2 regions of the Paenisporosarcina sp. P4_D4 genome follow, and region 1 is predicted to be linked to the other one. Evidence: riboswitches for the same ligand, from Rfam matches in the RefSeq annotation. Region 1 holds a riboswitch; the other holds the start of a gene.
What was found. Region 1 has a riboswitch for thiamine pyrophosphate ahead of AC1DSL_RS05775 (YkoF family thiamine/hydroxymethylpyrimidine-binding protein). Riboswitches for the same ligand answer to the same signal wherever they lie in the genome.
Positions count from the first base shown of each region.

Region 2: linked by a shared signal. The riboswitch ahead of thiT (energy-coupled thiamine transporter ThiT) and the one ahead of AC1DSL_RS05775 (YkoF family thiamine/hydroxymethylpyrimidine-binding protein) in region 1 are both predicted to bind thiamine pyrophosphate.

Region 1 is NZ_JBFUIO010000013.1:28,143-40,579, reverse strand. It holds gene AC1DSL_RS05820 (response regulator transcription factor) at 1-83, shown strand, start outside; gene AC1DSL_RS05815 (sensor histidine kinase) at 80-1,459, shown strand; gene AC1DSL_RS05810 (hypothetical protein) at 1,533-1,928, shown strand; gene AC1DSL_RS05805 (FixH family protein) at 2,185-2,955, opposite strand; gene AC1DSL_RS05800 (GNAT family N-acetyltransferase) at 3,206-3,769, opposite strand; gene AC1DSL_RS05795 (carbohydrate kinase family protein) at 3,870-4,808, shown strand; gene AC1DSL_RS05790 (energy-coupling factor transporter transmembrane component T family protein) at 4,855-5,616, opposite strand; gene AC1DSL_RS05785 (ABC transporter ATP-binding protein) at 5,609-7,072, opposite strand; gene AC1DSL_RS05780 (ECF transporter S component) at 7,056-7,655, opposite strand; gene AC1DSL_RS05775 (YkoF family thiamine/hydroxymethylpyrimidine-binding protein) at 7,657-8,262, opposite strand; TPP riboswitch at 8,366-8,472, opposite strand; gene AC1DSL_RS05770 (GntR family transcriptional regulator) at 8,631-9,017, shown strand; gene AC1DSL_RS05765 (DUF1648 domain-containing protein) at 9,017-10,123, shown strand; gene AC1DSL_RS05760 (PLD nuclease N-terminal domain-containing protein) at 10,140-10,340, shown strand; gene AC1DSL_RS05755 (ABC transporter ATP-binding protein) at 10,337-11,239, shown strand; gene AC1DSL_RS05750 (ABC transporter permease) at 11,236-12,018, shown strand; gene AC1DSL_RS05745 (hypothetical protein) at 12,066-12,278, opposite strand.
Region 2 is NZ_JBFUIO010000033.1:11,231-21,345, forward strand. It holds gene AC1DSL_RS09620 (hypothetical protein) at 1-133, shown strand, start outside; gene AC1DSL_RS09625 (carboxylate--amine ligase) at 414-1,634, shown strand; gene cuyB (cysteate racemase) at 1,638-2,339, shown strand; gene AC1DSL_RS09635 (DEAD/DEAH box helicase) at 2,469-3,620, shown strand; gene AC1DSL_RS09640 (aminopeptidase) at 3,617-4,846, shown strand; gene AC1DSL_RS09645 (SGNH/GDSL hydrolase family protein) at 4,856-5,761, shown strand; gene AC1DSL_RS09650 (magnetosome magnetite crystal formation protein family) at 5,979-6,332, opposite strand; gene AC1DSL_RS09655 (M20 family metallopeptidase) at 6,391-7,461, opposite strand; TPP riboswitch at 7,596-7,700, shown strand; gene thiT (energy-coupled thiamine transporter ThiT) at 7,796-8,365, shown strand; gene map (type I methionyl aminopeptidase) at 8,623-9,372, shown strand; gene AC1DSL_RS09670 (TspO/MBR family protein) at 9,393-10,115, opposite strand, start outside.

The sequences.
Region 1 (12,437 bases):
GGCAACGCTTGGAGGGATTTGTCTCAGATGTGAAGATTGGCACAGTACGTGGGGTTGGCTATAAGTTGGAGGCTCAAACATGAGATCTTTGTATAGCAAGTTTCTCCTTGTGACAGTCGCCATCATGGTTGGAAGTGCCACCCTTGGGTTTTTATTGGTCAATACGTATTACCATCAACAATTAAAAGAACAAAATGACGCCAAAAATGTTGGGATTGCACAAGACATGGCAGCTTTCATTGAACGCAATCCAAGCGTCCCTTTAACTGAATCAATCGAGGTATTTGGTGATGTCGGATACCAATTGTACGTTGTAAATGAAGCGGGTGAAGCTGATTTTCATGGTGGTCCATTTCGTGAATCAACTTTGCCTGCAAAAGTAAAAGAAGGGGTACTTGAAGGCGAAATTTATCACGGCATGAGAGATTTTCCGAAAGAAACATTTGTTACCGGCTTCTTTTCAAATCAATTGACCAATACAGTCGGCGTTCCATTTGTTTATGAAGGGGAGAATCATGCACTGTTTATTCGCCCAAATATCAAAATGTTATTTACGGAAGTACACCTTCTGCTGGGTGGGCTGGCTACATCCATGACCGTGTTTAGTTTACTTGCGATGATAATTGTCGCGAGAAAGATGATTCAACCCATCACCTTGTTAACAGAAGCAACGAATAAAATAGCGAATGAACGCTTTGATGAGCCCATTGCTGTTTCAAGTAGGGATGAAATCGGACAGCTGGCTGCAAGTTTTCAAATCATGGCCACTCGTTTGAAAGAGAATGATCAAGTACGAAAAGATTTTATAAGTCATGTCTCACATGATTTCCAGTCACCCTTACAGAACATCCAAGGATATGCGCAGTTACTTGCAAATCCATCTTGTCCGAAAGATGAACGACTTCAATATGCTGAAATCGTGGAGTTAGAGAGTAGGAGATTGTCAGCATTAACAAAGCAGCTGTTGTATTTAACTTCACTAGATCATCAATCGTATCAACCCACTTATAAGAGGGTTTCTATTAAAGAGCAAATTGAAAGGTCCATTCGTCAAAATGAATGGCGTTTTGAAGAGTTGGAGCTGGATGTTCGGATAGATATGCCACCCCTGCTTACACACGGAAATCCGGAATTATTGATGCAAGTATGGGAAAACATCATCACCAATGCAGTAAAATACAACCGTTTAAATGGATTCATTCACATTAAAGGATTTGAGTTGGAGAAGGAAGTTGCTATTACAATAGAAGATTCAGGGATTGGATTGACCGATGAACAAGCAGAAAAAGCTTTTGACCGGTTTTACCGAGCCGATCTCTCCCGGACTCGAGCTAAGGAAGGTACAGGGCTTGGACTGGCAATTGTCAGTGAGGTCGTGAAACGTCACAAAGGAGCAGTGTCAATCAATAGTGAGATTGATAAAGGAACCACCATTCAAATCATTCTTCCAAAACTGTAATACCAAGTTCACGTTATGTTCATCTTCGTGTGGTAAGATGAACTCATCTTAAAAGAAGAAAGGTAGAAATAATATGCAAGAAAAATGGAGTATTCGTTTAATCCGGATTGCCGCAATTTTTGGGATTATTGGCGCCTATATCGGCTCGCATATGGCGGGAGCGGGGTCGTACGCATTCAAGCCGATTCATGCACATATTTTGCTGGTGGGTTGGTTATCCGTATTTAGTTGGGGTGTATTCTACAAGTTGTTTGAAGTGAAATATCCGAAATTGGTCGTCGTTCATGCATGGTCAGCCATTTTAGGAGCTATCGGATTAACAGTAGGAATGTGGCTTCAATTTATGCAACCTCTTGGAATACCTGAAACATTCTCATTGATTTTCTACATTGTGGGTGGAAGTACATTACTCTTAAGCTTTGCGTTGTTTGTAGCGGTTACATTCGCCATTAAACCAGCTAAGAAATAGTAGACCGAAAACATCAAGCTCTTCTATCACAAAAGGGCGTTCCATGCAGTCCTTAGAGAAAGAAGGAAAGAGGAGGCCAGATTGGCGCTCCTCTTTTTTGTTGGCTCAGTTATTGTTCAAAAAGAAAATAGAGCCATGATAGTGTCTCGCTGATATTCAAGAAAAGCTTTCTTTAGTTGAATAAAGCGAGATAAATTTCTTTAAGATAGCCTCATTGTAAAAAAAAACGCAATCCATTTACAGGATTGCGTCTATCTTATTTCACTGTATACGTTTTTACCACATGGTCGTGCACATCGTCGCCTTTAGTTACATGAACTTGAATTTCGTAAGTTCCAGACTCTGTAAAGGTGAATTCTGTCTGGTACACGCCTGCGCCTTTTTCAGGGGCTTCGAGCCAAGTGTGGTGGTCGTCATCACTACGTGAAATTTCATATCGTACGCGTGCTCCTTCAAGAGGCGCATCCGATAGAGAAACATTGGCAATTAACATTACCGCTTCACCAACAGTCGCAGAACCGTCTGCGAAATCAATCGTTGCACCGTGACTATGATGGCTATCGCCGCCATGAGCTTTTCCTTCAGTCGAAGTGTCGGTCGCTTTGCTTGACGTTTCTTCGCCACCGGTCACCGTTGTTTGTTTTGTAGGCATAATGTGCATATCACGAGCTGTTACATGCGATGTAATATCATACGTCCCATTTGTCTTAAATGTATAGTCAATTGCATACTGTTTGTCTTCATTTAATGTTGCAACAATCATTTCTTTTTCGCCAGAAGTTAAATTCAAGACCTCAATCTTTACTTCATTCGCATCTTCCACAATTTCTCCGTCTTGTGTGACTGCAGCAGCGATTACTACCTTTTCACCGGCAGTAACTGTTTCAGGTACGATTAAATCGACTTCAACTATTTCTGGAACTTCATCTGTCTTTGCTGCGTTATGTCCTTCATGTTCGTCATTTGTTCCACAAGCACTAAGAGTAAGAACAGCGAGCATTGATCCAATTGCTAAAAATCGTTTCATTTGTCATACGCCTCATTTCGTTTCGTTGATGTCATTGTAGCAAAAAAAAGCTTATACAGCTGTGACAGAACTGGGAATTTATATGTTACACTGCTTTTGTTTAAGTATCGGATAAAGTGGAAAGAAAATATTCTATAAAAATAGAGTTTCTTCTTATTATTATGAAATCATTGCACTCATTCAAAAGCCCAGTAACAAAATCACGCCCAGCCTACAAAAGGCCGGGCGTTTTTTTAGAGAATGGTTTGTCCTAAAGAGGTTTCACCATGTGATGAAAGGCACCGCCATAGATTTCCCACGGTTCAGCAATATGATAACCGATTCTTTCATATAGCCGAATGGCTGCTTCCTTTTCCAACTCCACATTAAGTGCGGCTTTAGAGAAACCTTCTTTTCGTGCGACTTCTTCTGCGTGCTTCAATAAGATACTGCCGATGCCCTGCCCACGGAAATCGGGGTTTACACAAACGGTATCAATATAAAATTCGTCTTTACGTGCCTCTGGTGGAATAACGATTGGTTCTCCTGTTTTCGTGCGTAACCATGTTACTAAATTCGCATCCATTTCAATGGCGTCGGTTCCTGAATATAGAACCATCACTCCAGTAATCCCATCTTGTTGTTCGGCAATTACCGTATTTAAATAGGAATGTCGATTGTCTTCTTGCTGAAATAAGTGGATTAACTGTTCTGTCACTGCTTCGGCATCCTTTTCGCCAGTCATTTGCTCGGCAATGTCGCCAATCGCATCGATGATGAGTGGAACGGCTTTTTCAGCATCTTCAGGTCTTGCTTTTCGAATATGTATGGTCATGAAACTCAACTCCTTCCTTCAACTATACCAAAATGTACATGTTCCCTCTACAACGCCGTTCATGGTAATCTAATACTACTAAATAGAAGGAGGATGGATGATGACTCAATCACATAAATCGCACGTCCTCACTTACGGGGATGCTTTTGTAGACTATATTGCAACCGATTCAACGAACACATCATTTTCAATGTTTTTGGGAGGGGCTACCGTTAATGTAGCAGTAGGTGTTGCTAGGCTTGGCGTACCTTCAGCATTTATTACCATTACAGGTGATGATGCAACGTCTGAGTTTGTACGAGGTGAACTTGAAGTTGAAGAAGTCATCATGGACTTTGCCAAAGTAGAACCTGAAAAACGGGTGAGTGGAGTGTATGTGCATTTAACGGAAGACCATGATCGAATTTTTCATCAATATATTGACGATGCACCACATATTCAAGTCGGCGATGAGGATTTGAAAGAAGAGGCATTTGAAAAAGCATCTGTTTTAAATTTATGTTCTGGTACATTGTTTCAACCGAAGGCATTGGAGACATCCCGCAAAGCAGTAGAATACGCGAAAAAGCACGGAGCTTTATTGTCTTTTGATGCCAATATCCGCCCGCTACGCTGGAATAGTGAAACCGAATGCCGCGAAACAATCTCTTCATTTTTCAAAGACGCAGATTTGTTGAAGTTCACGGAAGAAGAGTTAACGTTCTTAACTGAAACGACTACCATGGAAGAAGGACTTGCAGCAATCGCCAAGCTGAATATCCCCATCATTTTAATAACAGCCGGTGCGGAAGGGACTTATGCCGTTTTGGATGGAGAACTCCAGCATGTTCCGGTAGAACCAGTGGTACCTGTCGATACGACCGGAGCTGGAGATGCCTTTATGGCAGGCGTATTGCGCTATGTCCATCTCAATGGTTTGCCGACAACGATGGAATCCCTTATTGAATGTACGGCTTTTGCCAATCATCTTGGAGCCCTAGCTGCTACAAAAGCTGGTGCATTGACTGCAATGCCACGACTCAGTGAATTGCAAATATAATAAAAAATCGCCCATGACAACGTTTGTCAAAGGGAGATTTTTTGGTTCAGCTCAAAAGGAAGCCAGTGACACTACTGCCTATTAATATACCAATCATAATGATAGCCAGTAACCAATCACGGCCAGCGATGGTGATTGGTTCGTAATAAACGGAACGCTGCTCACCTGTAAAGCCTCTTGCTTCCATGGCGAATGCCGTCCGTTCCGCTCGACGAACAGCGCTCGCAAGCAGTGGAATCAATAGCCTTTTCATGCTTAAGAGGCGTTGCCAAGCATGTTTTTCCTGACCAATTCCTCGCAATCGATGTGCATGTCGAATCTGAATGAACTCATCCTTCACGACAGGCAAAAACTGATATCCAACCATCACACCGTATGCAAGTTTTGGTGACAGTCTTAATTGTTGCATTAAACTCATCACAAATTTAACTGGATCTGTTGTTAATGCAAACAACAAAGACAGTGAGGATAAAGCGAAAACACGAAACGCCAATGATAACGCTGTATGCCACTGTTTATCCGTCACTTCAAATCCATGCCATGCCCAAATGACGTCACCACTTGTATCAGCCGCAAAGAGCACTGTCGTCCATAAATATCCGAGAGCAGTAAAGCCTATTGGAATCATGAATAAAATCCAAACTTTCCAATTTACTCGACTGAACGATATTTGAACAAAAATAACACCGATAAATAATAGAAAAGGCGTCCATGGATTGAAAAACCACGCCAAAGTCAACATAGAGACAATGACTAACATAAACTTCAAAGCAGGATTCATTTCATGTAACCAAGTACGACTAGACATATGAACCCGCTCCTATCGGAGAAAGTAATTGATGACGTTTTAATAATTCGGATTGCTGCCACAATTGGTCAATTTCATAACGCCCCGTTAATTCACCGTTATTTAATAAGAAAACGGTGTCCGCGATGGCTTCAGCAAACGCCATATCATGTGTCACAATCAATACGCTGAACCCTTCTTTGGCACGAGCATCGAGTAAATGAAACAATTCGATAAGAGCATCTGAATCCTGTCCAGATGTAGGTTCATCTAATAATAGAACCGGTCGCTTATCTGCTAGCAGAGCTCCAATTGCCACACGTCGTTTTTGTCCATGACTGATTGCAAAAGGGTGGGCATCGTGAATTTCGGCTAGTCGTAACCGTTGCATAATATCCTCAATTTCATCGCTGGTAGAGTAATTTGAAAAGGAAATCTCCTGTCCTACTTGTTGAGTAACAAATAAATGCTCTGGCGATTGTGGAACGTACCCTGGAAACGTTTTTCCACTTTCGATGTACCCTGCCGATTTTTTCAAAATACCACATATGGTTTTCAGGAAAGTGGATTTTCCACTGCCATTCGGACCTGCAAGGACGGCGATTTCACCTTTTTGCAAACGGAGGGAAACGTCATGTAATAAACGTTTTTCATAAATGTTCACACTGACATTTCTCGCTTCCAACGTTATACCTTCTTGAATAGTCGAAGTACGTGAAGGAAAACGAATTGGAAATCTCGTCGGATGCTTTTCGACATGGAAATCCCCGGATGATGTGACGAGAAGGGCACGGTCGAAAAATGAACCCCACAAATCGAGACGGTGTTCAACCGCCACGATCGTGAATCCATTGGATAATTGCAATGCATCCAACCACTCCACATATTGTTGTGCGGTCAGAGGGTCTAAATGAGCAAGCGGCTCGTCGAGCAACAGCACTTGCGGTTCTATTAACAATGCACAAGCGGTTGCAAGTCGTTGTTTCATTCCTCCGGAAAGCGTTTGAATCATTGCATGCCGGATTTCAGAAAGACCGGTTAGGGTAAGTGTTGATGTGATTCGCTGTTCCATTTCTGCCCGATTGACGTACAGATTTTCTAACGTAAAAGCCATTTCTTGTTCAACTGTAGGCATACAAAATTGTGTATCCGGATCTTGGAAGACGGTAGCGATTCTCCGATTAATTTCCCCAGCGACATAACTACTGGTGTCTTTATTAAAGAGGACAACCGAACCACTTAGCTCTCCGTCACAATTGGCAGGGTACAAACGGTTCATTAAATACAGTAAACTACTTTTCCCGCAGCCACTCGGACCATATAAGACGACACGTTCGCCAGCATCTATCGAAAATGAAATGTTTGTAAAAACTGGCGAGTCATCTTCTGGAAATTGAAACGTGACTCCTCTGAAGTCAATCACTTGTGAGATGCCACTTGGTGATTCATTCGTGAAAGCTTTACCCAATGGACTCACCCTTCAGCTTGTGTTTCTTTGATGTATTGCGAGAAATCGAATATCCACGGAGAGCCCCTGTTGCCAGTAAACCATCGGATACATACTTTCCGCCTAAACCAGCGATGATGGCACCACTCATCACTCGAAGTGTGAACATCAAGAGAAGCAGTGAAGGGTCAAGCGCTGCGTAACCAGATACAAAGAAGCCATAGGCAAAACTGAAGACTGCAGAACCAATCCCCGCTAAACAAAGCACCCACCAGTCATAGCGTTTGTAACCTGTCGCGGCAAAAGCAGCTTCTGCACCAAGCCCCTGGACTAGTCCAGATAAAATCAAACGTGGTCCCACCGCATTACCGATCATCACTTCAATAGTCGCTGCCATGGTTTCAGACAAAAGAGCGGCACCCGGTTTGCGGATGATGTATGCACAAATGATCGACACAATAAACCAAATCCCAAAGATCCACTCGTATGCAATAGGTCCAATCACTCCAGCCCAAATGTTTCCTACTTGAACAAACAGCAAATAAACGACGGCAAAGACAACTGCAAAAACGGATAGCAACACAACTTCTTTCAGTTTCCAGGACTTCAACATATTACGCATCTCCTTTGTGAGAAGGGCTGTTGATGCTCATGTTAACAGTCATGACCAAATGTTTATGTTGTTCCGATCGAGCGTGTGTAAAAGAATCTTCAAGGAATGCAAATACATCGTGAATATCCCCATGAAGTCCACTTGCATAATGCATGGAATCATTGAACACCCCATATTCTTTTGCACGTGCCACTTCCTGATAAATAACCGACATATAATCGGGGTTATTCATCGGATACAGAGCAAATTGTGATGATACATATTGTTTGATTTCRCGAATTTGAGGATGGTTTAACAGAACATCATCTTTTTCCAGATAAACATCGCCTGCAGAATCCCCTGGGCAGCCAATCGAAAAGGTTCCGTTAAAGGCGACATGGGCACCCGTTTTTGCTGCATACAATACGATGGCTCTCGCTGTATCGAATACATGCATTTGCTTCCCACGCATCACCGTACTGACGTCGTCGGTATGCATCCATACATTTGAGGTATCTGCTTCACGCAAAGCCCCTTTAATAATTTCAATAAAATTGTCCGCCATCGGGTGAATCGAAAACCGTAAGCCAACGATTGGACTAATCCCACAACTAAACTCATTCGACATCTCTTTTTCCTCCTTTTTTAGTGCCAGGCACCTATTATTGAACATAAAAAAGCTGCATTCGACTTGGAATGCAGCTGGTTTGCGCAAAAAGAAAAAAAGTTGGGCAAAGGTCACCGCACTTCCTCACGCCAGTATTACCTGGATCGAGTGTTAAGGGATCGGAGCAAATGCTCTCATCTCAGCCAAACTATAGCACCCCTAGTGCAAATTCGTATGCAGTTTTATATATTCAAGAACGGCTTCATTGTAACGCATGAAAAAAGGATTGTAAATAAAGTGAATATCAATACTTGCCAATCAGCAAATTCTGTTCTATATTGTATATAACAAGACTGTTCTACTAAGAATAGAACAAAGGGAGGTCGCATATGTTTATTGAGATTGAACCGGAATCGACCGTACCGATTTACTTGCAATTGGCTCAGCAAATTATTGAAGGGGTAGCAAAGGGGTCTTTGAAACCTGGAGATTCCTTGCCATCTGTACGCTCATTTGCAGCTGATCTCGGCATGAACATGCATACGGTAAATAAAGCTTATCACTACTTGGAAGAGAAGGAATTTATTCAGATTGTACCGAAGAAAGGTGTATTCATTCATGAAAAAGGTGTACGGAAAGCATCAGCTTCCGATCGCCAACGACTGAGTAAAGAATTACGCCCAATCATAGCAGAAGCACTTTGTCTTCAGTTGTCTAAAGAGGACATTGAGTTACTGGTGAAAGAAATTATTTTGGATTTGAAGGAGGTTAAGTAATGTCAGCAATCATTTTTATCGTCCTATTAATGTTCAACATTGCCATTCAAGCCTTTTTACCGAAGTTTCTGAAGGAAAGTGAAGCGTTTGGCGTGTATATCCCGGATACGCACTTAAAAGACCCGCGTCTTATGAAGATGAAAAATCGCTACACACAATTGGTTTTGCTATGTGGTGTGGTTGTTCTAGTCCTATTCATTGGCGGGGTGTTAATCGTCCGTCCACAGGAGCAACAAATTGTATTTTGGGGATTAGCTGCACAAATAGGTGCATTGGTTCTGCCGATGGGGTTATATGCAAAAAATCATATTGCATTAGCTAACTGGAAGAAAGATGAAAAATGGACAGCAGGTCAAGTTGAGCGGAAAGTGGTAGACCTGCAGTTTCGTGAGCAACTGAAACTGTTGCCCAACATGTATTTTATCTTGCCGATGCTTTTGACCGTCAGTCTAAGTGTTTATGGATTAACCCAATATGATTTGATACCTGACCAGCTTCCGACGCACTGGGGTCCGAATGGGGAAGCGGATGCATTTACTGAAAAAAGTTGGCTTTCAGTTAGTTCGTTGCCATTCCTGACACTCGTGCTTCAAGGCATGTTGCTTTTTTTCAATGGGGCCATGAAGCAATCAGGCGCAAAAATTCAGGTAAAAAATAAAAAACGTTCCCGAGAACAACAACTCGCTTTCCGTAAATATACAAGTTGGTTATTGTTTGTCGTGACCATTTCGATGACGTTGTTGATGGGGTACTTACAGCTGACCATTATTTTTCCTGAAACCATGTCAACTTCAGTAACACTTGCTTCCACCATCGCTTTCTTGGTCATTATTTTAGGTTCCGTCCTATTTTACGCTATTAAAGTAGGGCAAAGTGGCACCAGAATAGTCGTATCACACCCGGATGAAAGTCTAGAAGGGGTAATCGATCAAGATGACGATCGATACTGGAAATTCGGAATGTTTTATGTGAATAAGAACGATCCGAGCATAATGGTGGAAAAACGTTTTGGGATTGGCTGGACCATCAATTTCGGTCACAAAACCAGTTGGATTTCCTTACTATTACTAATAGGAAGTATCGTGTTCGTTTTAACATTGCAATAAAGAGGAGTGGGAGAAAATGGAGGAATTACAAGGGGTGCCTTGGGGTATTATCACACCGATATTTATCATTCAATTTATTTTACTGGTAGTTGCACTCATCGATTTAGCAAAAATACATCAAACAAACGGACCTAAATGGGTCTGGGTACTGGTTATTATTTTCATTAGTATTTTTGGACCTATTACATACTTTATTGCAGGGAGAAAACAAGCATGACGACAATCTTAGAAGCTAACCATTTAATGAAAATATACGGCTCAGAGCGAGCTGTAAATGATGTGACTTTTGCGCTGGGAGAAGGCACATCTACGGCATTAATCGGACCAAATGGAGCCGGTAAAACGACGACTTTATCCATGCTTGGTGGGTTATTACAACCAACATCCGGTACCATTTCACTGAATGGGGAAAAACATGCGGACGTAAGAAAACATATTGGTTTCCTGCCTCAATATCCACAATTCTTTTCGTGGCTGACAGCACTGGAATTTACTGAAATGGCGGCGAAATTAAGTGGGATGGACTCACGGTCTGCCAAGCTTGAAGCACAAAAAACACTGGAGTTCGTAGGACTTGGAGACGCACTACGGAAAAAAACGGGCACTTTCTCTGGCGGAATGAAACAACGTCTTGGATTAGCACAGGCCATTGTTCATAAACCAAAGCTCTTATTATTGGATGAACCCGTATCTGCGCTGGATCCCGTTGGAAGACGCGAGATTATGAATCTATTGAAAAGCTTGCAACAAGACATGACCATTTTGTACTCGACACACATTTTAAATGATGCGGAAGAAATGACGGATCAATTGTTGTTTTTACGAAAAGGACAATTGGTCGAACAAGGTTCGATTGGCGATGTGCGTGCAAAATATGATCAACCAAGATACCGCTTGGAATTTGGCCGAGCAGAAGATGCCCTCATTTATTCAGAAAGTGCTCCATGGAAAGTACAAGTAGAAGGCACTTGCGGTACCATTCACATAACTCAAGGTTTGCCGACAATGGCGGAAGTGTTGAAGTCGTTGGCGGAAAGTGGACTGGATGTCCAGAAAGCGGAGCGACAAACAGCGAACTTAGAAGAAATCTTTATGAAGGTGGCGGGGCAGGCATGAGGGAATTAATCGTACTTTTTCAAAAAGAGTGGCGTGAAAATACACGCAACTATAAATTTTTATGGGTACCTCTAGTCTTTATTTTCTTCGGATTGTCCGAGCCGCTGACAAGTTACTATTTGCCGCAAATACTTGACGCGGTAGGGAATATGCCTGAAGGCTCCGTCTTCCCAATGCCGGATTTCACGCCCGCTCAAGTCATCATGGCGACAATGGGGCAATACCAATTCATCGGCATGCTCGTATTAGTATTGGCATTCATGGGTACCATTTCCCGCGAGCGTAAAAATGGAACAGGAACGCTTATTTACGTACGACCGATTTCTTATATAAATTACTTTTTGAGCAAATGGAAAGTTGTAGGCTTCATTGCGCTAGTGAGCGTATGGCTAGGATTGTTGACGAGCTGGTATTACACAGGGTTGTTATTCGGCAAAATCGAAGCAGCTGATTTCTTAGCTTTTGCAGGCACTTATAGTGTATGGATTTTATTTGTCGTGACAATCGTTTTGGCTATGAGTGCGTGGTTACCTACAGGTGGCGCTGCAGGTGTATCATTATTGCTGGTCTTACTTGTTCAGATTGTAGACTCTTTACTTGGAGCGTACTGGACCATATCGCCTTGGAAGCTGTCTATTTATGCAACGCAGTGGTTGACAGGTTCACCAGACTCAGGCGATTTCTGGTGGAGCATGGTGATCACGATTGTTGCTATTATCGCTTTGATGATATTTGGTGTATGGATGTCAAAACGCAACGCATCAAAAACAAAAGTGTAAAAGTTATCCCTCTCCAAATTAAAATGGAGAGGGATTTTTTTGTAGGCTTATTTTTGGTCGTTATTGTCAGCTGCACCATCAGCATCTGGTATATCTGATTTGTCCATCGTTGGTTCTTCACCATCTGTTTTATTCTCTCCAGGTACGAAGTCTTTATCTTGATCACTTGGCCCCTGTTGAGTACCGATGGAAGTACCTTTATCCGTTCCACAACCAGCAAGCATAAACATAGCCAGAACGACTAATAATATAGATTTCATATACAAACTTTTACCTCCTGTTTCACCTGATTTTTGTTTTCAGCTTAGGTTGCTCATACAGGAGTGAAATATGTATTTTAATAAAATGGGTTTTGTATTTTATCAGTCGTGTAACGGTTTTTGTCGAGTGTGAAGTGGTTTCTGACTCGAAGGGGATTT
Region 2 (10,115 bases), on a different contig from region 1:
GAGTCAAACAAAGCGCAAAAAACTTATCAAGGATTGGATGGATGAGGCAGCGATTGCTGATATGCAGGAAAAGATGTCTAGCAATGAAATGACTTCTGAGGACTTGGTTTTCATGTATAATTGCGATAAGTAAGTCGATGGATGATTCCAACTAGATGCCGTGGTCTTTCCTCAAGATCATGTGTACTGTATCGGTGCTGCTGCAGGTACACCATCCATCACTGTTCCTGCGAATTTTTCGTAGGCAGGAGAACCCTTTGGACTTACCTTTTCAAGCTACTCGTGGAGTGAGCCTTTGCTCATTTCAATGGCATATGCATTCGAACAAAAAGTAATTGCTCGGAGAAAACCGTAATTCACGGTACAATATAAACACAAACTATGTTTTTTGGGAAAAGAGAGTTGATATCACAATGACAACAAATTCATTTTTACCTATATTGCTTGGATCAGATATGAATGCTTATGGAATGGCACGTGCTTTTCACGAAGCCTATGGTTTAAAGCCGCTAGTCCTTGGACGTATGAATTTATCCGCAACACAAGACAGCCAAATCCTGGATTTTCAGGTTATCCCGCGTTTAAATGAACAGGACGTATTCGTTCCGGCACTTATTAAAGTGGCGGGTGAACATACAGACAAAAAGCTTTTGCTCCTTGCATGTGGCGATGATTATGCAAAATTAATCATTAAAAATAAGGAGCAATTGCTACCTTATTTCGCGGTTCCATATATTGATGAAAAATTAATGGATCGCATCGTTCTTAAAGAGAACTTCTATAATATTTGTGAGCAATACGGCTTTGCCTATCCTAAAACGTCACTATGCACATATGACACGAAGGATACGTTTGCAATTGACTTTATGTATCCAATCATCATTAAAGCATCAAACTCTGTAGCGTACTGGAATTGCTCGTTCCCTGGAAAGAAAAAAGTGTTCGTCGCACACGATGAAGCAGAAAAAAACGCCATTATCGAAGCGATCTATAGCTCATCATACAAAGATAATTTAACGATTCAGGAATTTATTCCTGGAGACGATTCCTACATGCGCGTGTTGAACGCATACGTTGGGAAAGATGGAAAAGTGAAGCTCATGTCACTTGGAAATCCAATTCTCGAAGAACATTCTCCAGAAGGAATCGGGAGCTATGCGGCAATCATTAATACATTTGATGAGGCGTTACTTGACCGAGTACGTGTATTCCTTGAAGATATTGGCTACACAGGCTTCGCGAATTTTGATATGAAGCTGGATTTGCGTGATGGTGAATATAAACTGTTTGAAATCAACTTGCGAAATGGCCGCAGCAGTTACTATGTAACGGCAAGTGGTCATAATTTGATGAAATACGTAGCAGACGATCATATGCTCAATATTCCACAAACATTGACGTATGCGAAGGACAAGCACTTATGGATGATCATCCCTAAAGGTGTATTATTCAAATACGCACAAAACGAGCTGTTGAAAGAAGAAGCCAGGGAGTTAATTTCAGAAGGAAAAGTGACAAATCACTTATTCTACAAAGAGGATTTCAATCCGAAACGTTGGGCGAAATTGACGCTCAATAATTTGAATTACTATCGTAAATACAAAAAATACTTTAATAACAAAGGTTTGTCATAAGTTATGAAGACGAAAATATTAGGCATCATTGGAGGAGTAGGTCCCCTGGCCACGATGTTGCTTGGTGAAATGATTGTTAAACGCACGAAAGCGAAAACCGATCAACAGCATGTCAACATGGTGATTACCAATAATACGACCATACCAGACCGTACAACATATATTTTAGATCGATCGAAAGCCAACCCAGTGCCAGTGATGATTTCCGATGCTACAAAACTGAAATCTATTGGTGCGGAAGTGTTGGCGGTTCCGTGCAATACTGCTCACTCTTTTTATAAAGAGATTCAACAAGGAGCGGAAATTCCCGTATTGCACATGATTAACGAAACGGCAAAACGTGCAGCTCAAATTGGTGCCAAAAAAGTAGGAATTCTGGCAACAACAGGTACATTGACGGCTTCTGTTTACCAACTGGCTTGTAAAGAGAGTGGCATTCAACCGGTTGTACCCGATGAGGAAACTCAGAAACTGGTCATGTCAGTTATTTATGATGACGTCAAAGCTGGGCAACCTGTCGATTTTCTAAAATGGCAGCAAATCATCAATCAAATGAACGAATTGGGTTGCGATCATTTGATATTGGGCTGTACAGAATTATCGATTGTCAAAAAAGAACTGAATCTTGATGAAACTTATATTGATTCTCTGATGGTATTAGCTGAAAGTGCCATACTTGCATGCGGCTACGAATTGAATGATTAAACATGCTCTGTCTCCTTCATGGGGACAGGGTTTTTATTATGGGGAAAACGACTGAATATATCAGTAAAAGGTTGAAGATAGTGATTTGTGGTACACTAGGAGCATGTATTTATAAAGGTGGAATAACCCATGACATTTATCGAAAACTTAAAACCAGAACTTCAAAATAAATGGAAATTTGAATATGAAATGCCTGTTCAGTCACAATTAATCCCTAGCATGCTGGAAGGAAAAGATGTGGTGGCACAATCGCCAACAGGATCAGGGAAAACTTTGGCTTATGTATTGCCGATATTGAATCAAGTGAATGGTGCCATTCAAAAAACACAAGCACTTATCGTTGCCCCTTCACAGGAACTATCCATGCAAATCGTTGAAGTATTGCGAGAGTGGACTGCAGATACCGATATTACGGTTGCTCAACTAATCGGAGGAGCCAATATGGCTCGTCAATTGGAAAAATTAAAGAAAAAGCCCACAATTGTTGTAGGAACACCGGGGCGTTTGAATGAATTAATGAAATCAAAGAAACTTAAATTGCACGATATACGACATATTGTTTTAGATGAGGGAGATCAACTATTGGCCCGTGAGCATCGTGGTATCATTAAAGCGCTTATCGATGGGTCTAATCATGACAGACAAATTGTGGTCGTATCAGCAACAATAACAGAAGAAATTGAGCTTGTTGCAAGTCGCATGATGAAAGGGCCGATTCGAATTCAAGTTAGTCATGAAGAATTGCCAGCACAAGGAAAAGTGGTCCATTCATTCGTCAAAGTAGAAGAACGAGATAAAACCGATTTATTGCGACGGTTGGCGCACGTAGAAGGCTTACGGGGTCTAGCGTTTGTCAATAATTTAGATCAATTGTTGATGAAAGAAACGAAACTGAAATTCCGTGAAGCAAAAATAGTTGCCTTGCACTCAGATATGAAAAAAGAAGAACGTAAGCAGGCATTGGCTTCTTTCCGTAAAGGCGAAGTAAGCATACTGATCGCTACAGATATTGCAGCACGAGGTCTTGACATTGAAGGATTGACTCATGTCATTCACGTCGATGTACCGCACTCAATTGAACCTTATCTGCACCGTTCAGGTCGAACAGGCCGTGCTGGTGCTGACGGGGAAGTATTGTCTTTATTAACCTACACAGACGAAAAGAATTTTAAAAAATGGACGAAAGAATTGCCTTCAAAACCCGTTCAAAAGGTATGGGATCAAGGTAAATTGATTGAAGGGTCCTCAAAAACGGTGCAACAAAGGGGGAAAAAGAAATGACATTTGAAGAGAAACTAGCCGAATATGCAGATTTGGCAGTTCGCGTTGGAATCAATGTCCAACCTGGTCAATATGTATTGATAAATACAACGACTGATACCCTTGATTTTACGCGTTTGGTTGTGAAGAAATCATATGAAGCTGGAGCAAAGCGTGTCCATGTGAATTTCTCAGATGGGCCGACAAATCGTGCTTTTTATGAGTTGGCACCAGATTCCGCTATGCACGAATTTCCTGCATGGATGGTTACACAGCGTGAAGAATTGATCGATCAGCAGGGAGCTTTGTTGTGGATTGATGCAGAAGATCCTGATTTATTGGCTGGAATTCCTGCCAAACGCATTTCCGATCAACAAAAAGTGGCTGGCCGTGCATTGGAAAAATATCGCGCTTCCGTCATGTCAGATAAAATTGCTTGGTCGATTGTAGCTATACCTTCAGAGATGTGGGCAGCCAAAGTATTCCCGGATTTGCCAAAAGAAGAGCAGTTATCCATGCTATGGGAAACGATTTTTAAAACCGTACGCATCGGAGATGGAACTGCTGTTGATCAATGGAAAACACATATCCGCGATTTGGAAGCCCGTGCAACAGCTTTAAATGATAAACGTTTCAAAAAAATTATTTATAAAGCACCAGGCACGGATTTGATAATCGAATTGCCGGATAAACATATTTGGATGTCCGGTGCCAGCAGAACACCTAACAGAACAGCGTTTATTGCGAATATGCCGACTGAAGAAGTGTACACTGCTCCATTAAAATTTGGTGTAAATGGCTATGTCCGTAATACTAAACCATTTGTATATCAAGGTAATATCATAGACAAATTTACGTTAACGTTTGAAAAAGGAAAGATCGTGAAGGCTGAGGCTGAAGTAGGGAATGACTTATTGCAGCAACTCATTCAACATGATGAAGGCTCTGCTTATTTAGGGGAGTTGGCATTGGTACCTCATGAATCACCGATTTCATCTTCTGGAATTTTGTTCTACAACACATTATTTGATGAAAATGCCTCTAACCATTTAGCAATTGGCGAAGCGTATCCAACATGCGTTGAAGGTGCACGGGACTTAGAAGAGGCACAGCTTCGTGCTTTAGGATTAAATACATCAATGACTCATGAAGATTTCATGATAGGCAGTGCAGAAATGGACATTGATGGCGAATATGAAGATGGTACAAGAGAACCGATTTTCCGCAAAGGCAATTGGGCATTTTAAGGTGATGTCATGATTATCAAAAAAATAACTGTCGTGTTGTTCAGTCTGGGCCTGTTTTTAGTGCCATTACAGACAAGCGCTCAAGTAATTGGACCAGTTTCTTATGTGGCTCTCGGTGACTCACTTGCGGCAGGTCAAACCCCGACACGTGAGATTGATACTGGTTACAGTGATTTAATTGCCCAAGAAATTGCGAGAAATCAACCACTGGCCTTCTACTCAAAAGATTTGGCGTTCCCAGGATTTACGAGCGCTGATGTGTTGAAGCGAGTCCAATCGAAAGAAGCAAAACCTTTGCTACAAAATGCAAATCTCATCACGATATCTGCTGGAGCAAACGATCTTCTGAGATTAATAAAATCAGATGCAAAATCAGGCTCACTGTCATTTCAGCAAATCCCAGCAGACTATTCTTTAAACAATGTACGAAAGAATATGAAGACCATGCTTACAGAGTTGAAAAAGATTGCACCAAAAGCGGAAGTGTATGTAATGGGTTATTATTTTGCCTATCCACATGCTCGTGACTCACAAAAAGTCGGTACTGCGAAACAACTGAATCGATTGAATCAAATTTTGGCAAACGTGGCAAAAGAAGCGGGTGTGAAATTTGTATCTGTGGAAACTGCATTTGGAGATCAAGCCACTGGCAAAGTACCGAACCCTGCTGATGTGCATCCTAATGCTGAAGGATACAGAGCAATGGCTAACAGCTTCTTCAATGTCTATGCTAAAGGTGGCATGCAGGTATTGGCAGGGGAGATTCCTCCTGCAAATCCACTGAGCTTCGAACAGATTATGAAAGACCGTCAAGGGGCAAAGGCAACGGCAGCTGGAGATGAATCTGCCGCACTGCCATCATCATTTTTGGAAGAAGACTATATTGCCATATCTGAAATGAAAACGATGATATAAAAAAAGTTGGAACTCAGATTAATGAGTTCCAACTTTTTATTTGCGTGGATATGTTATTGTTGTGGAGCGTTTTCTTGAATCCAATACTTTTTTTACGATTGGAATAATAATTGGCGCAAACTTTACAGCGGTCTTAACTAAGTTACCGATTCTCATGTGTATCGCTCCTGTCAGTATTGTATATTAATTTAATTCCCGTAAAGAGCCCAAGGTAAACCTATTGCAGTACTTTAATTCCTTGGATGATATTCCAGATCAGTACAATAAGAGAAAGAATACCATAGACTGCAATAAACAAGAAAGGAAGTCCTGCAGTCAGGAAGTTAAATGATGTGCTAGGCTCTGCAGTACCATCAACTGTCGTGCTGAATACTGCGATTGAACCAATCACTAATACAATGAACCCGACAATTCCGAGCACCACGGGAATCAAGTGTGACAGAAGAGAGCGTTTCGCATGATACTTAACCTCAGCTGTCGGTGAAACGAAATATACGATTAATGGCAATAAGAATGGAGCGAATAAAATACTGAAATAACACAAAGCGGATAATATACGTTGATTATCCATTAATACTCCTCCTTTAATGCTTACTGCCATTTAATACGTTACAACATTAGTAGAGGTTTCAAATCAATGCATATTTCGTTAAAATGTCTGCATATTGCTCAACGGATGATATCAATACATACTCTCCTGGTCCGTGCCAGTCGTCTCCGCTTGGTCCGAACTCAATTGCTCCAGCACCAGTTTTTGCATAGTAACGTGTATCCGCAGCTCCATGCTGCCCGAATAACACAGCCTCTTTTTGTGTTACTTGTGCTATAACACCAGCAAGAGATTGAACAAAAGCATTATCTTCGGTTGTTGTAATGGCGGGTGTTTTACCGCCAGGTTTGACAATATTTTTGGGGTTAATAGATTGAGCAAGTTCAGTCATTTCTTCAATAATATCTTCCCATTTTTGTCCTGGCACAAAGCGAATATCGTAGTTAACTAGACATTCATCAGGTACGACATTATATCGATCGCCCGCCTGGATTTTAGCCAAGTTAATGGAAGGATATTCGTAATATGGATTGCTTGCTTTCGTAAATGGTAGTGTCTTTAATTGTTCATTAAATTTAAAGGCTGCTTCAATGGCATTCGTTCCTTCCCATGGACGGGATCCGTGGGCAGCTTTTCCGAACAAAGTGACATCCGCATGCAGAATTCCTTTCGATTGAACACTTAGTTTCAGGTGAGTTGGTTCTCCGCAAATGACAAAGTCACCTGAGCGACCAATTTCTACAAGATGACCGGATGTTTTACTTCCACCCGTTTCTTCATCCGTTACAATATGTAAAACAATGCGTTGTTTAAGTTCTTCCCTTGCAGAATAAGTACGTCGGAACGCTTCCATCATGGCTGCCACTCCAGCTTTCATATCTGCGGATCCACGACCATACAAGCGGTCGCCTTCGATAACGGGATTGAATTGCTCGATTTTTCCAGGTACTACATCCACATGGCCATTCCATACGATGGTTGTGGGACCTTGTCCGATTTCAGCGTGAATCATCAATCGGCCTTCATTTTCAAGAACTTCATGTGTGATTTCATGACTATCGAGCCATTTTGAACAAAATCGAAGTGCTTCATTGGCACCTTCTTCTGTATCACTTTTAACTGCTACCAAATTTTTCAATAACTCGATCATGTAACTTCACATCCTCAATAAATTTTTATATTCAGTATACTACCGCTGTTCCAAAAGTCACAGAACTAACGAAACCCTCTTGCTTCTCTTTCCCTCTTTGGTTACAATTAACCCGTAATATCAAAATTAGATGTATTTACCACAAGGGGAGCCTGTAATGGCTGAGAGTGAGCGAGGAACGTTCTAACCCTTTGAACCTGTAAGTTAATGCTTGCGCAGGGATGTGGATAGAAACCGACTCCAACGACGTCAGGCTCTGTCCCTGAGGTTGTTTTTTTATGGTTTTTTCACCCTGACATGCGATTTGCAGTACATCGCAAAAGGAGGAAGCAAGATGAATCGAAGTAAGTTGTTATTATTAATTGAAGTGGCTATTTTTGCAGGAATCGGATTGGTATTGGATATGCTTTCTATTAACTTATGGTTCCAGGGCGGATCTATTAGTCTTGTCATGGTACCAATCGTATTGATGGCTATTCGATGGGGGCTTGCGGGAGGTTTGAGCACGGGTCTGATTATTGGGGTCCTTCAAATTTTAGCGGGAAGAGCTTATATTTTAACTCCTGCCCAAGGTTTCCTGGATTATTTCGTAGCGTTCACAGTTGTTGGCTTAGCAGCACTTGTCAGACATAAAGTAATACAAGCAAAAAATGAGCAGCGTAAAGGAAAAATGATTACTTATATCGTATTGGGAGCTGTTTTTGGTGGGCTCTTCCGGTTCTTTACACACGTAATCGCAGGAGTTATTTTCTTTTCAGAAGCTGCAGAAGGCAAGAACGTTTGGATTTATTCGCTCGTATATAACGGCGGTTATATGATTCCTTCCATTATTTTGACAGCAATTGTTTGCTCCATCATTTTCGTTGCTGCACCACGTCTGATTGAACATCGGAATAACGTTTAATTTAAAGGTGTGTCTTTATTGAGTGGAATCATCTATGTTGGTAGCGAGTGGACAGAATTCGTTTTGAATGAACAAAAACCACGTTAAAACCCTGTATGGGTTGTTTTTAAAATTCGGCCGATGACGCAATTCCTCTATTGCGCATACTTTACTAGAGGTTTACCAAATGTTCAGAATGATTTTGGTAAATGGGAAAGCATCTTTTCTTGTGGTATAGTATGGGGTAGATAATTTGAGGAAGAAAGGGTTTAACGAATATGATTGCAAAAACTACTGAAGACTTTGAGTCGTTAAAAACTATCGGTCGCATCGTTGCAGAAATTCGCGATGTAATGCGAGATGCAACAAAGCCAGGTGTCACGACAAAAGAACTTGATGAGATCGCTGGCCGCATGTTTAAAGAAAAAGGAGCTATTTCTGGTCCTAAAGGGGAGTACGATTTCCCTGGATTTACATGCATCAGTGTCAATGAAGAAGTTGCTCATGGCATTCCTGGTTCACGTGTCATCAAAGATGGAGACCTAGTGAACATCGACGTATCCGGATCATTCAATGGCTATTTCGCAGATACGGGAATTTCATTTGTAGTGGGTGAAGGCTACGCGAAGAAAGAAAAGCTATGTGAAGTAGCTGAAAGTGCATTTAACCGTGCAATGTTGAAAGTAAAGGCTGGTGCTCGGTTAAATCAAATCGGCAAAGCTGTGGAACGTGAAGCGAAGCAAAATGGATTAACTGTCATTATGAACTTAACTGGACATGGTATCGGAAAATCTCTTCATGAAGCACCACAGCATATTTTGAATTACTTTGATGCATGGGAACCTACCATCTTAAAAGAAGGTATGGTTTTGGCAGTTGAGCCGTTCATTTCAGAAAAAGCGGAACATGTCGTGGAGTCTGGTGACGGTTGGACTTTCTTGACTCCGGATAAATCATTAGTTGCACAGATTGAACATACGGTCATCGTTACTAAAGATGCGCCAATTCTTATTACGAAAATCGATTAAATAATGCGAAAGACCAACTGCTATGAACGCGCAGTTGGTCTTTTTTTAATAAATAGGATGCCCGCTAGCATGACTGCACATAAGAAAAGAGCAGCTGTAGAGACAAGAAGTTCTTCGAAACCATTTCGGACCGCAATTCCGATATAAGCCCAAATAAAGACAAATACATAAGCGATATCAAAATGGTGGAATCGAATATGTAGTGCGAGTGCTGTTCCAACAGTCATCATGATGACTGCCCATAGGGGGTCACTCAATCCCCAGCCATTCCACTGATATAGAGTTAGGACATAACTAATATTCGTAATCGTTGCAACACTGATCCATCCCAAATAAATTGATATTGGAAAGCGACCAGTAAGAAGGTTATCGGATACTGGATAAGTACGATAAAGTAAAGTTAGTGTAATTAGGTATGCAATCATCACGACAACCGTAAATAAGAAATATTCATAATGCCATAAATAAATCCATGCCACATTAAAAATGCAACTGATGATAAACAGATTTGAGCGCTTTATATAGGTTGCATCTATATCTTTACTCCTCTTCCACATACCTACCAACCAAATGAGCATCAATACATAAATAACGGACCAAATTGAAAATACATAGCCGGCCGGTGTAAATAGTACAGGAAGACGATTGGAAATTTCACCAGTTGTTTGATTGTTAAGTGGTAAAATATTTGCCAATGCATTGATGATAATCACACCAATCAGTGCGATGACCATTAGTGCGAA